Regions from separate parts of the Paenibacillus sp. 1SOY10 genome, predicted to be linked through region 1. Evidence: riboswitches for the same ligand, from Rfam matches in the RefSeq annotation. Region 1 holds a riboswitch; each other region holds the start of a gene.
What was found. A riboswitch is a leader RNA that binds a small molecule or an ion and turns the genes downstream of it on or off. The one in region 1 is predicted to bind thiamine pyrophosphate.

Region 1 (4,580 bases):
GCATCGTTGCGGATTGGCTACGGAGTTGGGCAGGCAAGTGTGATCAAACTGATTAACCAGGTACGTGAGCCGTTTAATACCTCGCGTTTTGGGCAGGCGGCGGCCAAGGCGGCGCTTCGCGATCAGCAATTTGTTGAAGAATGTCGGAAGAAAAATCGGGAAGGTATCGCTTATCTTTATCAGCAGTTTGACCGCCTCGGTTTATCCTATTTTCCGGCTCATGGCAATTTTATTATGGTTGATGTTCAGCGTCCAGCAAGCGAAATGTTCCATGCTTTGTTGAAGCTGGGGATCATTATTCGCGGCGGATTTGCCAAATATCCAAGCTATGTTCGGGTCACTGTTGGTTCCGCAGAACAAAATGCCAAGTTCGTCACCGCCCTGGAGCAAGTGCTCGGTAAGCCGGCGGCTCGGGTGTAATCCTACTTTATTTGCAGAAAATGAGTGAGCGTATATGACAATGAAAATTGCCATTTTTGGCGTAGGTCTAATCGGGGGTTCACTGGCGCTTTGCTTCAAGGGCAAGCCCGGGATTACGGTGGTGGGGCATGCCCATCGTCCGGAATCGCTGAAACGGATGGAGGAACGTGGCGTCGTCGACATGGCGACCCTGTCTATGGAAGAAGCGGTGCAAGATGCCGATTTTATTTTTTTATGTGTACCGGTAGGGAAGCTGGAGGAATATTTGCAGAGGTTGTCCGGAATGTCGCTAAAGCCGGGCTGTATCGTAACGGACGTAGGCAGTACAAAGGCATCGGTAGCTTCATGCGCGGCTACTCTTGTTAGCCCCAGTGTGCATTTCATTGGGGGACACCCGATGGCGGGTTCGGAACGCTCCGGAGTGGAGGCGGCCTCAACCTTATTATTTGAGAACGCCTACTATGTGTTGACTCCACCTCTGGACGTGCCGGAGGAAGCTTATGTACGTCTTGCCCAGTTGTTATCGTATACCAAAGCCCAAATCGTTCGCGTTGACCCGGTCATGCATGATCAAATTGTCGGTGCGATTAGCCATTTGCCGCATATTATTGCCGTAGCATTAGTGAATCAAGTGCGTGGCTACAACGGAGACAACGAGCTTTATCGATTGCTGGCTGCTGGTGGCTTCCGCGATATTACCCGGATTGCTTCCAGCGATCCGCTGATTTGGCGTGATATTTTGCTCAGCAACCGCAAGGTACTGCTAGGGCTCCTTAAGGATTGGAATCGTGAGATTGAAGGCTTTGTTCAGCTTCTGGAGGATTGCAACGGGGAAGGTATTGAAGAGGCGTTCCAAACGGCTAATCAGTTCCGTGGGGAGCTGCCTGAACGTCGTAAGGGGGCCATTACCTCTTTGTTCGATCTTTATATCGATGTACCTGACCACCCGGGAATTATCGGCCAGATTGCCACGGAATTGGGTCTTCGTCACATCAACTTGAGTAATATGCAAATTATTGAGAGCCGTGAGGACGTGCCGGGCGTGATGCGTCTATCCTTCCGTCAGGAGTCGGAGATGGAGCGGGGCAAAGCGCATTTGCAGTCGTTGGGATACACCGTTTATGTATGAGCAGGCACGCAGGACAGCGATTCTTCCAATCCGGGAGAGTCGCTGTTTTTATCTAGGGAGAAGGCTATTGGGATAAAAAAAAGACCGCTCTATGAGCGGTCCCATGTTCATTTTCAGAACATGCAGTTATTGGATAGGAGTGGAGAGAAACCATACTGTACTTTTATTATATGTATCCGTTTTCATTCTGTCAACAACTTTTTTTAGCGCTTTCATTTTGCCTGAAGAGGATTGACATCCCGTGTAGAGATGGGTACAGTAATAGTTAAATTGCATAGCAAATCCACTGGGGGAGCCGTGAACGGCTGAGACAAGAAGTATCTTGGACCCTTTGAACCTGATCTAGTTCGTACTAGCGTAGGAAAGTGGAGTCGGTCTTGACGTTCATGCATCTTTGGAGTTCATCCCAAGTTTGCTATTTATAAGCCGCTCCCTCTACGGGAGCGGCTTTTTTGCTTGGGTTTGAAGCGGAGTATCAGCCGAAGTCGGGCTTTAAAATCCCCTTGGAATAGGATGCAACAACATTTATTTGGAGGTGGGGAAGAATGAGCTTTGCCCAAGAACTGCGCAGGCAAGCAGATGATATTTTTCAGGCTATTTTCAATCACCCTTTTGTGACGGGAATTGCTGAAGGGCAACTGGAACGGGAGCAATTAATTCATTATGTCAAACAGGACTTTGAATATCTGAATGCCTACATGCGGATTTACGGTATTGCGATATCCAAGAGTGCAAGCCGTGAGGAGATGGCCATATTCCATGAGCAAATCGGATTTATTCTGAACAGTGAAATTCATCCGCATCAAAATTTCTGCCGGGTGGCCGGGGCTAAGTTCGAGGATTTGCAAGGCTTTCCGCTGGCTCCGTCGGCACATCACTATATTCGTCATATGCTAACAGTTGCTCATGAAGGCAGTCTTGGAGAAATTTATGCTGTGCTGCTCCCTTGTCCATGGACATACGTAGAGATCGGTCAAAGATTGCTAGCCGAGGTACAGCCTACTCCCGAGCATCCCTTCTACGATTGGATGCAGTTCTATGGCAGCCGGGCAGGTGGTGCGACCGGAGCTTTTGGACTGGCATTGGACCGCTGGGCGGAGACCTCCAATGCGCTGGAACGGAGAAAGATGACGGAGCACTTCTTGCAAAGCTGCCAACTGGAGTATCAGTTCTGGGAGATGGCCTACAGGCTGGAGGAATGGCCGGTGCCGCTGACTGCGTCATTGTCGATGGAGAACCTGACTGTGCGTTAATTGAACTCTAAACCGGGAAAGAGGTTGGAACCTATGGATACACTGGAAAAGCAATGCTCGGATTTGCTCGTAAAGGTACAGAAAGCAAAGCCGCTTGTTCACAATATGACAAATGTTGTCGTGACTAATTTTACAGCTAATGGCTTGTATGCATTAGGGGCTTCACCAGTAATGGCCTATGCCCCGGAAGAGGTGGCTGATATGGCGAAAATAGCGGGGGCAGTCGTGCTTAACCTGGGTACGTTGTCCACTCCACAGGTAGATGCCATGATTGTTGCGGGTCGATCAGCCAATACCCATGGCGTACCGGTGCTCCTTGATCCGGTGGGGGCGGGGGCGACCTCTTTCCGTACGGAATCAGCGCTGCGTATTTTACGTAAAGTGGAGGTATCGCTGGTGCGGGGAAATGCCGCAGAGATCGCCAATCTCGTGGGGGAATCCCGCGAGATCAAGGGCGTAGATGCCGGTGATAGCTCAGGGACAGAAGCGGCCGAGCTTGCGGTAAAGGCTGCAAGGGCCTTGAACACAACAGTAGCCGTGACCGGACTCGAGGATGTCATTACCGACGGACAACGCTGCCGTATCATCAGCGGGGGGGATGTCTTGTTGACCCAGGTCACCGGCACGGGTTGTCTTCTGACGTCGGTGCTGGGAGCTTTTGCGGCGGTAGAGCAAGATATGCTGCTCGCGGGTACCGCCGGGTTAACCTTCTACGGAGCTGCTGCTTCCCGGGCGGCAGAGCGAACGGCACAATACGGCCCGGGTAGCTTCCAGATTGCTTTTCTGGATGAACTGGCGAGGCTGCATCCACATTCACTGAAAGGGCATGCTGCGGTGAGAGAGAATGAAGCAACAGGCGCCGGAGGATGGTGGGTAGGATGAATCGGATTGCCCGAGCATTAACCATCGCTGGCTCCGATAGCGGTGGCGGAGCCGGTATACAAGCTGACTTGAAGACCTTCCAGGAGCTGGGAGTGTATGGCATGTCAGCACTAACCGCTGTTACGGTGCAGAATACGCTGGGTGTCTCCAAGGTCTACCCGTTACCACCTATTGCCGCAGCCGAGCAAATCGATGCCGTTGGCCATGATTTGGGGGTGGACGCTGTAAAGACGGGCATGCTGTTCAGCGCCGAGATCATTGAGGCGGTGGCGGAGCGCATCGGAGCTTTTGGATGGAGCCGTGTGGTTGTGGACCCGGTGATGATTGCCAAGGGTGGAGCATCTCTACTGCAGCCGGAAGCGATGCAGGCGTTAAAGACAGCTCTGCTGCCTTTGGCTTCTATAGTGACACCGAATATTCCGGAGGCGGAGGCTCTCTCCGGGATGGAGATCAACAATATGGCTGACCGGCGTGACGCAGCGAAGCGAATTTGCGAATTTGGCTCGCGGCAGGTGGTCATCAAGGGTGGCCATGACGACCTCGGGGAGCAGGTCATTGATTTGTATTATGACGGCAGTGAATTTACAGAGCTTGCTGGCAAGCGCATATCAACGCGACATACGCACGGCACAGGTTGCACCTTCTCGGCAGCCATTACGGCGGAAATGGCCAAGGGGGTGGCAGATCTACAGGCGGTTATGACTGCCCGGGCCTTTATTCAGGCAGCTATAGAGAATGAGCTGGCTTTGGGACAGGGACAAGGACCTACGAACCATTTTGCTTACCGCCTGCAAGGGGCCTCACGGTGAATTATCTATTTAATTGGCAGTTCTTGGTTGAGTGGAAACAAGAACTGCCTTTTGCTGCAAGCTTTAGGATGAAGGGGAAAGAGCAGG
Region 2 (4,580 bases), on a different contig from region 1:
AATGCTGCCGAGCCGAAATGCCGTGAGCTACTCCCGATGATCGAGCGGTTCGAACAAGCGCATGGGGGGCAAGTGAGAGTCACTAAGGTCGACGTCTACAAGTCGCCCGGCCTGGCCTGCCGATTGGGGATAGAAAGAGTGCCTGCTGTGGTCTGGCTCAATGACGCTCACATCCAGCAGGTGATTACGGAGGATATCGATGAAGAGAGACTGGAGCTCTTTCTGACTTAGAGTAGTTTTAAATCGTTATTAAAAATGAGGAAAATCGTACAAATCCGTTTTGCAAAATCAAGTCGGATTTCTTGTGCGATTTTTTCGTTATTCCAAGCCATCAAGGTTTGACTTTGAATCCGAAATCGAGTAGTTTGATTTTATACCCCTATGGGTATATTTAGATTATTTTGTAAGGAGGGTATGTTATGAAATGGGTGCTGTTGGCAGCCATCGTAATAGGTATTTACGAGCTTCGGAATTGGTGGCCGGTGAAGGGGCTCAAGTATATAGATTCGTCTAGCCTGGACAAAATGATAGTGGACCAGTTCAAATGGATAGATGTTCGAGATTTCCCGGATTATCAAAAGGGGCATCCGGAGAATGCTATCCATATTTTTGTGGGCAGGTTGCCATTTGTGTGGTCAAGCTACTTGCAACCGAACGATCAGGTTGTCTTGATCGGACGAAATCGGAGAATGATTCGTAAAGCGGCCAGAATTTTGAAGAAACAGGGGATACAGCCGCCTATGTTTGCCTGCGTCTGCCAGTCGAAGGCCGAACTTTCATCAGGCAGTTACAGAAGCTGTTGCCAGACGAACTAAGATGTTGGAGAGGAGCCTTGAAATGATTTACGATCAGCATATACGAGGACGGTTGAACAGGGTAGAAGGGCAAATTCGAGGTGTTCTCAAGATGATGGAGGAAGAAAGATGCTGTAAGGAAGTTGTCGGTCAATTGTCTGCCGTGCGCAGCGCTATTGACAAGACTATGGCATTGGTGGTGGCGGTGAACCTAGAGCAATGTATTAAGAATGAGCAAAGTACCGGTGGAGATACTGGAAAAGTAGTGCAAGAAGCGGTAGAGCTTCTGGTCAAAAGCAGGTGAGACAGAAAGATTTTGGGAGAAGGCCCAGTGCAATATATTTCTAATACACGAACGGTAGAAGAAATGCTATTCAGGACAGTAGCGCTAGGACATATCCCTCACTTGACTCCCAAAGCTATCCTAACTATCAGTTGACGTGAAGCGAGGCTAAATGAGTTCATTTATTGTAGAATTGGTCCCCAATTTCTCCGAAACATCTGTGTTATACTGTTTATCATTTCTTTGTATCAGTCTCAAGTCAAACTGGTTTTACTTCTTTTTGCTCAGTTGACTGCTAAATGGATCTTCGTATTTTTTACATTCAACTTGTTTATCGCTTGATCATGGCCTCTTGCTCACGTATAAACTTCCTTACGGTTGTTTCGTTTAACCCCACTGTACTTACATAGTAGACTTCTGCCCAAAACTTCCGATTCCGTATTTGTACTTTAATTGGGCGTGTTTTGAAGATCATCAATGAACTTTTCCCCTTCAGATAATCCATGAATGACGAGACCGAAATCTTTGGGGGGATCGCCTCTCTGTTTAAAGTATGCACGGGCTTCCTTCCGCGGTTTTTATGAATTAATCCTTGTGCTCCTCCCTCAGCGGTGTATTTCTTTTTTAGTCGAATGATTTGTCGCTCTGTTAGTCCTAGGGCTGTTGCTCCTTCTCTGTTTGTCATATGTCCATCTAGGACCATCTCCACCACAACTACCTTCTTTAATGCTGCTCTTGTCAATGTTAATGTCTCCTGTCCCATAGTGACATTATCTCAGAACAGTTATAGGGTGACATTATCACAGAAGAACAACACATCAAAATTCTTAGGACTGGACATGGAATAAACAATTAAGTATACTATTCGGGTAACACAGCTTCATAACCTCCAAGGGGAGTCGGAATAGGCCGACCGAGAGTGTATCCCTAAGATACTTACCCTTTGACCTGATCTGGATAATGCCAGCGTAGGAATCGGAGAACAGCGACAGCCCTTACGGTTGTTTGTCGTTCTCTTTTTTTCTGCAAGCGCCCAGACCAGAGGGCGTTTTTTTGTTGTGCATGGAGCATGAGTTTACGTAAAAATGTTTGGACAAGAAGCGGTGATGACCACAGCTTCATAACCTCCAAGGGGAGTCGGAATAGGCCGATCGAGAGTGTATCCCTAAGATACTTACCCTTTGACCTGATCTGGATAATGCCAGCGTAGGAATCGGAGAGCAGCGACAACCCTTACGGTTGTTTGTCGTTCTCTTTTTTTCTGCAAGCGCCCAGACCAGAGGGCGTTTTTTTGTTGTGCATGGAGCATGAGTTTACGTAAAAATGTATGGACAAGAAACGGTGATGACCACAGCTTCATAACCTCCAAGGGGAGTCGGAATAGGCCGACCGAGAGTGTATCCCTAAGATACTTACCCTTTGACCTGATCTGGATAATGCCAGCGTAGGAATCGGAGAACAGCGACAACCCTCATGGTTGTTTGTCGTTCTCTTTTTTCTGCAAGCGCCCAGATTATTGGGCGTTTTTTTATTGTAATCATCAGGTCTGTTATAACGGTTTTCCAGCTACAAAAATATAAAGCAGGAGAATTGACCGTACTACCATCGGTCGAAGAAATTGGGAGGAGAGATGAAGATGAAATGGTACAAAATGATGTATCTGTTTCTTTTGAGCATTAGCATTCTGACTGTTAGTGCTTGTGGAGACAAGGGGAATCCATCAAATACTGGGAAAGGAACGAAGTTGCGTGATGTAAAGGTGGTACTGGACTGGACGCCTAACACAAATCATACCGGTCTATATGTGGCAGTTAATCAGGGGTTTTATGAGGCAGAGGGGCTTAATGTAGAAATTATACAACCAAGCATTGCTGATTCTACGCCAATGGTGGCTGCTAACGAGGCTCCTTTTGGTGTTACTTTTCAAGAAAGTGTAACTCAAGCACGTACACAGAACGTACCGGTCGTATCCATTGCGGCGGTAATCCAACATAACACCTCAGGATTCGCTGCTCCCACAGATCGAAACATAAAATCTCCAAAGGATTTTGAAGGTAAATCTTATGGGTCTTGGGGTTCCAAGACAGAGGCAGCAGTAATGGAGTCGATTATGGAAGGGGAGGGTGCTGATATTTCCAAAGTGAAAAATATCAACATAGGCAGTACCGACTTTTTTACTGCTGTAAAACGTGACATTGACTTTTCCATGATATTTTATGGATGGATTGGTATCCAGGCCGAGTTGCGCAATGAACCTATAGATATGCTCTATTCAAAGGATTACTCGAAGGCCTTGGACTATTATACCCCTGTACTTATTAGCAATGAGACAACCATTCAGAATGATCCCGATTTAGTCAGGTCCTTCATGAGAGCCACAACCGAAGGGTATTTATATACGATTGAGCATCCGGAAGAAGCAGCCAATATGCTACTCAAAGCAGTTCCTGAATTGGATGAAGAGTTAGTTATCGCCAGTCAAAAATGGCTCAGTCCACGCTTCCAGGATGATGCTCCACGTTGGGGAGAACAGAAGCAAGAGGTTTGGCAAGATTATGCCGATTGGATGTACAATAAACAGCTACTCGATAATCCAATTGATGTTTCCAAAGCTTATACGAATGAATTTTTACCTGAATAATACAAAATTTAGTTAGGAGTGGTTAACAGATATGGCTAGCACTTTACTTAGCATCCAGGTAATTCCCAGCACAAGCAAAGGTGAACATCCCTATACGTATGTGGATCATGCAATTCATGTTATTCAGCAGTCAGGTGTGAAATATGAAGTTAATTCTCTTGAAACGACGATGGAGGGTGAACTGGATGAATTGCTTCAGGTTGTTTCAAAGATTCACTGCAAGCTAGTGGAGGAGGGAAGTCCAAGTATCATTTCCCAAATTAAAATTGCCCACAGTCCTGACGGATTTAGTATAGATAGCCTTACGGAGAAATATCGTTCGTGAACCACTACTGGAAAAGTGTGTGGCCGCCCCTCGTGGCGGCTCTTCTCTTTCTTGCTATTTGGCAAGGGGCGATATCCTTGTTCCACATTGAGAAGTGGATGCTTCCTTCTCCAACAGATATTGCTAAGGAGGCATTACTTGGAGCAGATCGGCTTGGCCTACATACTTGGGCAACGGTCAAGTTGACATTGATGGGCTTCGTAATTGGAACTATCGTTGGACTTCTTGTGGCTATACTTCTGCACCCTATTCCCTTTGTGAAATCTGGATTGTACCCTTTACTTATATTAACTCAAAATATACCAACCATTGCGCTTGCACCACTTCTAATGATTTGGTTTGGCTTTGGGCTTACCCCCAAGTTAATTACTATTGTCCTGGTTTGTTTTTTCCCTGTTGCCGTTGCCGCGATGGATGGCCTAATGCGTACGGATGGTGTCATGATGAATTACATGCGTATGGCCGGAGCCTCACGTAAACAAATTTTTTGGAAACTGGAAGTGCCCTATGCACTTCCAGTCATATTTTCAGGTGTGA
Region 3 (4,580 bases), on a different contig from region 1:
GACATCGGTAAGGCCGATAAGCTGAGCATCGACAATCAAGTGGGCAGCGTAGAAGTAGTGCAGGGTACGACGGATCAACTGTCCGTAGGCGCGGTAATTACGGTGCAGCAGGGCCGCATTAGCCAGAAGCAGCAGGAGGAACTGTTTGAAGCCAGCACGGTATCGGTGACAACCAAGAAGGGGATTGCCGAGGTTCGTGTTCATGCGAAGGACGATCCAAGCCAGAGCTTGTGGTCTTGGGCGAAGAAGAAATTAAAGACCTCTGAATTTACAATCGATTATATCGTGGAAATTCCAGCCCGTGTTCAGGATCTGGATATCCGTGTCGACGTAGGCAATATCAAGGTAGTTGGCGTGACCGGGAAATACCGCTTGGAGGGAGATGTGGGCTCCATTAACGTGCAGGATGGCGGGATTGTTGGGAAATCAACGATTGAGACTGAAACGGGTAGCGTGAATTTGTCTCTGGCTTTTCTCGAATCAGACAGCAGCCTTAGTGTCAACGCCGATGTAGGCAGTATCACCGCCAGCATGGCCGATTCCTTGGGCTATAACCTGAAGACAACTACCGAGCTTGGCCAAATTACCGGAGCACCGGAGGGAACCAGTGAGCACAATGGCGGCGGGCCACAAGTGTCGCTGACGACCTCTCTTGGGAGCATCAAGGTAGAATAGACTGAATTTAGAGTGTACGATACACCAGCAGCAACCAAGTGTGAACCTTCTTTTGAAGAGGGAACACAGCCGGTTGCTGCTTTTACTTATTATTTGCGGGTTCAGAGGGCCCTGATTCTGGTAGGACAAAATGGCCTAGCGCCTCACCCATACGTACTTTGCGGCCCACTTTAAGTCCCGTTAACGGGGTGAAGGTGGCGTTCTGGGTGAGCAGGACCACCGTGGAGCCAAATTCGAAGTAGGCGAGCTCTTCCCCTTGTTCCCAACGGGTAATGGCTTCATCGGTATATTTGATGCTGCTGACATTCATTGCCCCGACCTTGACAAGCGCGAGTTCGCCATAAGCATGAGAGATGTACGTAATCAGCCGTTCATTGCGGGACAATACAGTTCTCATATGACGCATGCTAAAATCGTTAACCGGATACACGCGGCCTTTGATATGGTCACTCTCTAACCTCTTACCGGTTACGGGTGCATGAATGCGATGATAGTCCGTTGGACTCAAGTATAAGACAAAGGCATATCCATGCTTGTAAGCTTCCAGACGCGGAGAGTGATTCAAGAGCTCGGTCAGGGAATAGTCCTGGCTTTTGACATTCAGCAGCGTCCCGTCCTGAATGACCCCCATAAACGTAACAAGGGCATCTACCGGACTAATAAGTGCTCCCGGCTCTTCATGAAGCGGGCGCATACCTGGTTTTAATCGGCGGGTAAAAAATTCATTTAGTGTTTGGTAATCCCCGATTTCCATCTCCGCTTCGTGCAAGGGGATGCCATAAGATTTTGCGAAGAACGGAATCATCAACCGGCTGATGCCCGAATGCGAGAATCTGCCCATGAGCTTGGAAATCCACTTACGGGAGGACAGCTCCGTCATCCATTTCATCCATGTTGCCGCCAAAATACATCCTCCTCGTCCAATTGCTACTTCCGCTTATATTGACATAAATCAGGATTGAAATCAATTAATTGATGCTTGCCGCCCGGCAAAGGTTAGTGTATGTTATTAACAATTGCATAGGATACGGGGGCTTGAGTGAATCAGGCTGAGATGGCAGCATATTCCGCTGCAGACCGTTAATCTGATCTGGATAATGCCAGCGTAGAGAATCGACCATAGGGGACATCTGTGTGCCTGTTTGCGCCTTCCCATGGACTTGACTGCCGTCTGAGCTTATTCAGACGGTTATTTTCATATGCGAACAAATTATTCGTTGAAGGAGAATTCAATATGGCGGAAATGGTAAAAAAGCAAGCCGCTCGCGGCTTGAAGCTAAGTGATTTACTGGTGACGGTGCTGATCTCGGTGGTGCTGGGTGTGGTATATCATTTTTGGAGCTCGGTGTATTCCTTGCTCTCGCCCTTGTTCTTCCAGGCGGACGAGTTGGTCTACGGGATGTGGTTCCTCGCATCTACGCTGGTATTCTTGCTGATTCGCAAACCTGGTGTAGCGTTGATTGCCGAGGTGGCAGCCGCTCACGTCGAAATTCTGTTTGGCAGCGAATGGGGCATTCAGCTTTTGCTCTATGGCGTGCTTCAGGGGCTGGGAGCGGAGCTGGTATTTGCTGCGTTCCGGTACCGCAAATTTTCTGCTTCGGTAGCTGCTTTGGCTGGAATCGGGGCTGCGATCGGGTCGATTATCCCGGATTTCTTCTATGGATACGTCCAAGATTATGCTCCCTGGCTGCTCACGGCCAAATATATCATGCGGGCTATCAGCTCTGTGGTAATCTGCGGATACTTTGCTTACGGACTGGTCAAAGCGGTGGAGGCGACAGGAGTAACGGCGCTGCTGCGTCCGTTGGACCCTAAAGACTACGCCGCCCTGGATAAATAAGGGGTGGTGACATGGATATAGCAGCAGAAGTTACTGCCCTGAGATTGAAGTTCCCGGGCGAAGAGAATTTCGTGTTCAAGGACCTGGACTTTAGCGTAGGGCGGGGCGAGAAGGTATTATTACTTGGACCCAGTGGCTGTGGTAAGTCAACGTTGCTTCAGGTGCTGTGTGGCATTATCCCGAACTTGGTGGAAATTCCGATGCGCAGCACCTCCCAGCGGCTGCCCGACTCTTGGGGCATCCTGTTCCAGGACCCGGATACCCAGTTCTGCATGCCTTATGTGGATGAGGAACTGGCATTTGCGCTGGAGAATCGGGGGATTCCGCGGGAAGAGATGATAGACCGCATGGAGGATGTCCTGAGCAAGGTGGGCCTTGCCCTGTCTGATCTCCATATGCCTATTGATGCTTTGTCCCAGGGTATGAAGCAACGCCTGGCGCTGGCCTCCGTATTGCTGGGAGAGCCGGAAGTGCTGTTGCTGGATGAGCCTTCGGCTTTGCTGGACCCGGAGGGTCGGGAGCAGATTTGGCAGGCCATCCTCCGCAATGCGGAGGGCCGGACCCTGATCATTGTGGAGCATCGCCTTGAGGAATTACTGGCCCTGGGGCTCGTTGATCGGGTGGTGTTGTTTGGACCGGACGGGGTACCCATCGGCGAAGGGGCTCCGGCGTATGTATTCGCTAAGTTCCAGGCGGAGCTGGAGCACTTCGGTATTTGGTATCCAGGGGTATGGCAGGATTTCTTCTCGTCTGAAGAGGGACAACGGCTGTTGAATGCCTCTCCTATGGAGGGAGGAAGGGATGTGCCGGAACTGGTGAAGCTGGGTCGGTATCAGGGGCTTCGTCAAGGCCAGCCGGTCGTAGCCGTAGAGCAGGCCGACATTCGTCCTGGCGATTTTGTGGCCGTTACAGGGCCTAATGGAGCGGGGAAGAGCTCCTTGCTGCTCAGTCTGATCGGACTGCTTCCTTCGGAAGGTGTATATTTGCTGCAAGGCGAGCAGGCTGGACACGGGAAAGGCAATAATCGCAGAGGCAAGCGGCGGAAGGATAACCGGATGGTGCGAAGCATCGGCTTTGTTTTTCAGAACCCGGAATTTCAATTTGTGGCGGACCGCATCCCTGATGAGATAGCCTTCTCCCTGAAGCAGGACGGAATTGCTGAACAGGATATTGTGGAGCGGGTGAGCCATAGCATGCAGCAGTTCAGCCTGGTGGGGTTGGAGGGGCGACACCCATATCAGTTGTCACTGGGGCAGAAGCGGCGACTCAGTGTCGCAGGAGCCGCCGTGCGGCGTCAGCCAATCCTGCTGCTGGATGAGCCGACCTTTGGCCAGGATGCGGTAAATACATTTGCCATCCTGACCTTATGTGAGGAATTGCGCCGTCAGGGTACAGCCATCGTCATGGTCACGCATGAGGAACGCATTGCCCATTATCTGGCTACCCAGCATTGGGAGATTCGTGCAGGCCGACTGGTCTCGCGGGAGCACACCCCACGCGGCAGACACCTGTTCGGCAGGGATGAGGTTGAGGAAGCTCTTCCGGAACGATCACTGAGACCATATGCTCAAATACTCTCTTGAAAGGATATGATGGTTATATGAGACGCTTTCTAACGCCAAAGGTACAGACCTGGATGCACAGGGCCAATCCGGCAAGCAAGCTTATGATGATGTTGCTGCTGTTCATTATGACGCTGCTGACCCATCGCCTGGATTTTATTTTTTATCAGGCCGTTCTATTTATCGTGCTGCTCTTTGCCTTGAGCGGGTACCAGCCATGGAAGGTGGCTTTAATTATCCTGCCCTTTGTGCTGGTCTTTGTCTCATCGGCAACGACGATGATTTTATTCGGTAAGGGGGACACGCTTTGGTGGGCCTGGGGGTTGTTCCACATTTCGGAGGAAAGCTTCTATCGCGGCATTCATATCGGGCTCAAGGCGGTGACTTTTGCGTCACAGGGGCTGTTGTTCGTGCTGACTACGTCATCTGTGGCCTTGTTCTATGCCCTGATGCAGCAAATGAAGCTGCCACCCAAGTATGCGTATAGCTTCATGGCTTCGGTT

Region 2: it holds a riboswitch for thiamine pyrophosphate, as region 1 does, so the genes downstream of both, AC1VOR_RS02345 (ABC transporter substrate-binding protein) here and tenA (thiaminase II) in region 1, are expected to answer to the same signal.
Region 3: it holds a riboswitch for thiamine pyrophosphate, as region 1 does, so the genes downstream of both, AC1VOR_RS17285 (ECF transporter S component) here and tenA (thiaminase II) in region 1, are expected to answer to the same signal.

Annotation. Positions count from the first base shown of each region.
Region 1 is NZ_JBXENK010000002.1:808,778-813,357, forward strand. Features, by position in the region: gene hisC (histidinol-phosphate transaminase) at 1-420, shown strand, start outside; gene AC1VOR_RS09635 (prephenate dehydrogenase) at 461-1,549, shown strand; TPP riboswitch at 1,828-1,930, shown strand; gene tenA (thiaminase II) at 2,095-2,802, shown strand; gene thiM (hydroxyethylthiazole kinase) at 2,836-3,684, shown strand; gene thiD (bifunctional hydroxymethylpyrimidine kinase/phosphomethylpyrimidine kinase) at 3,681-4,493, shown strand.
Region 2 is NZ_JBXENK010000001.1:496,641-501,220, reverse strand. Features, by position in the region: gene AC1VOR_RS02370 (FAD-dependent oxidoreductase) at 1-231, shown strand, start outside; gene AC1VOR_RS02365 (rhodanese-like domain-containing protein) at 420-815, shown strand; gene AC1VOR_RS02360 (metal-sensitive transcriptional regulator) at 838-1,098, shown strand; gene AC1VOR_RS02355 (transposase) at 1,409-1,582, opposite strand; partial or broken gene AC1VOR_RS02350 (helix-turn-helix domain-containing protein) at 1,616-1,819, opposite strand; TPP riboswitch at 1,960-2,070, shown strand; TPP riboswitch at 2,198-2,308, shown strand; TPP riboswitch at 2,436-2,546, shown strand; gene AC1VOR_RS02345 (ABC transporter substrate-binding protein) at 2,714-3,718, shown strand; gene AC1VOR_RS02340 (thiamine-binding protein) at 3,750-4,043, shown strand; gene AC1VOR_RS02335 (ABC transporter permease) at 4,040-4,580, shown strand, end outside.
Region 3 is NZ_JBXENK010000008.1:42,296-46,875, forward strand. Features, by position in the region: gene AC1VOR_RS17275 (DUF4097 family beta strand repeat-containing protein) at 1-675, shown strand, start outside; gene asd (archaetidylserine decarboxylase) at 758-1,579, opposite strand; TPP riboswitch at 1,693-1,804, shown strand; gene AC1VOR_RS17285 (ECF transporter S component) at 1,910-2,515, shown strand; gene AC1VOR_RS17290 (ABC transporter ATP-binding protein) at 2,527-4,098, shown strand; gene AC1VOR_RS17295 (energy-coupling factor transporter transmembrane component T family protein) at 4,116-4,580, shown strand, end outside.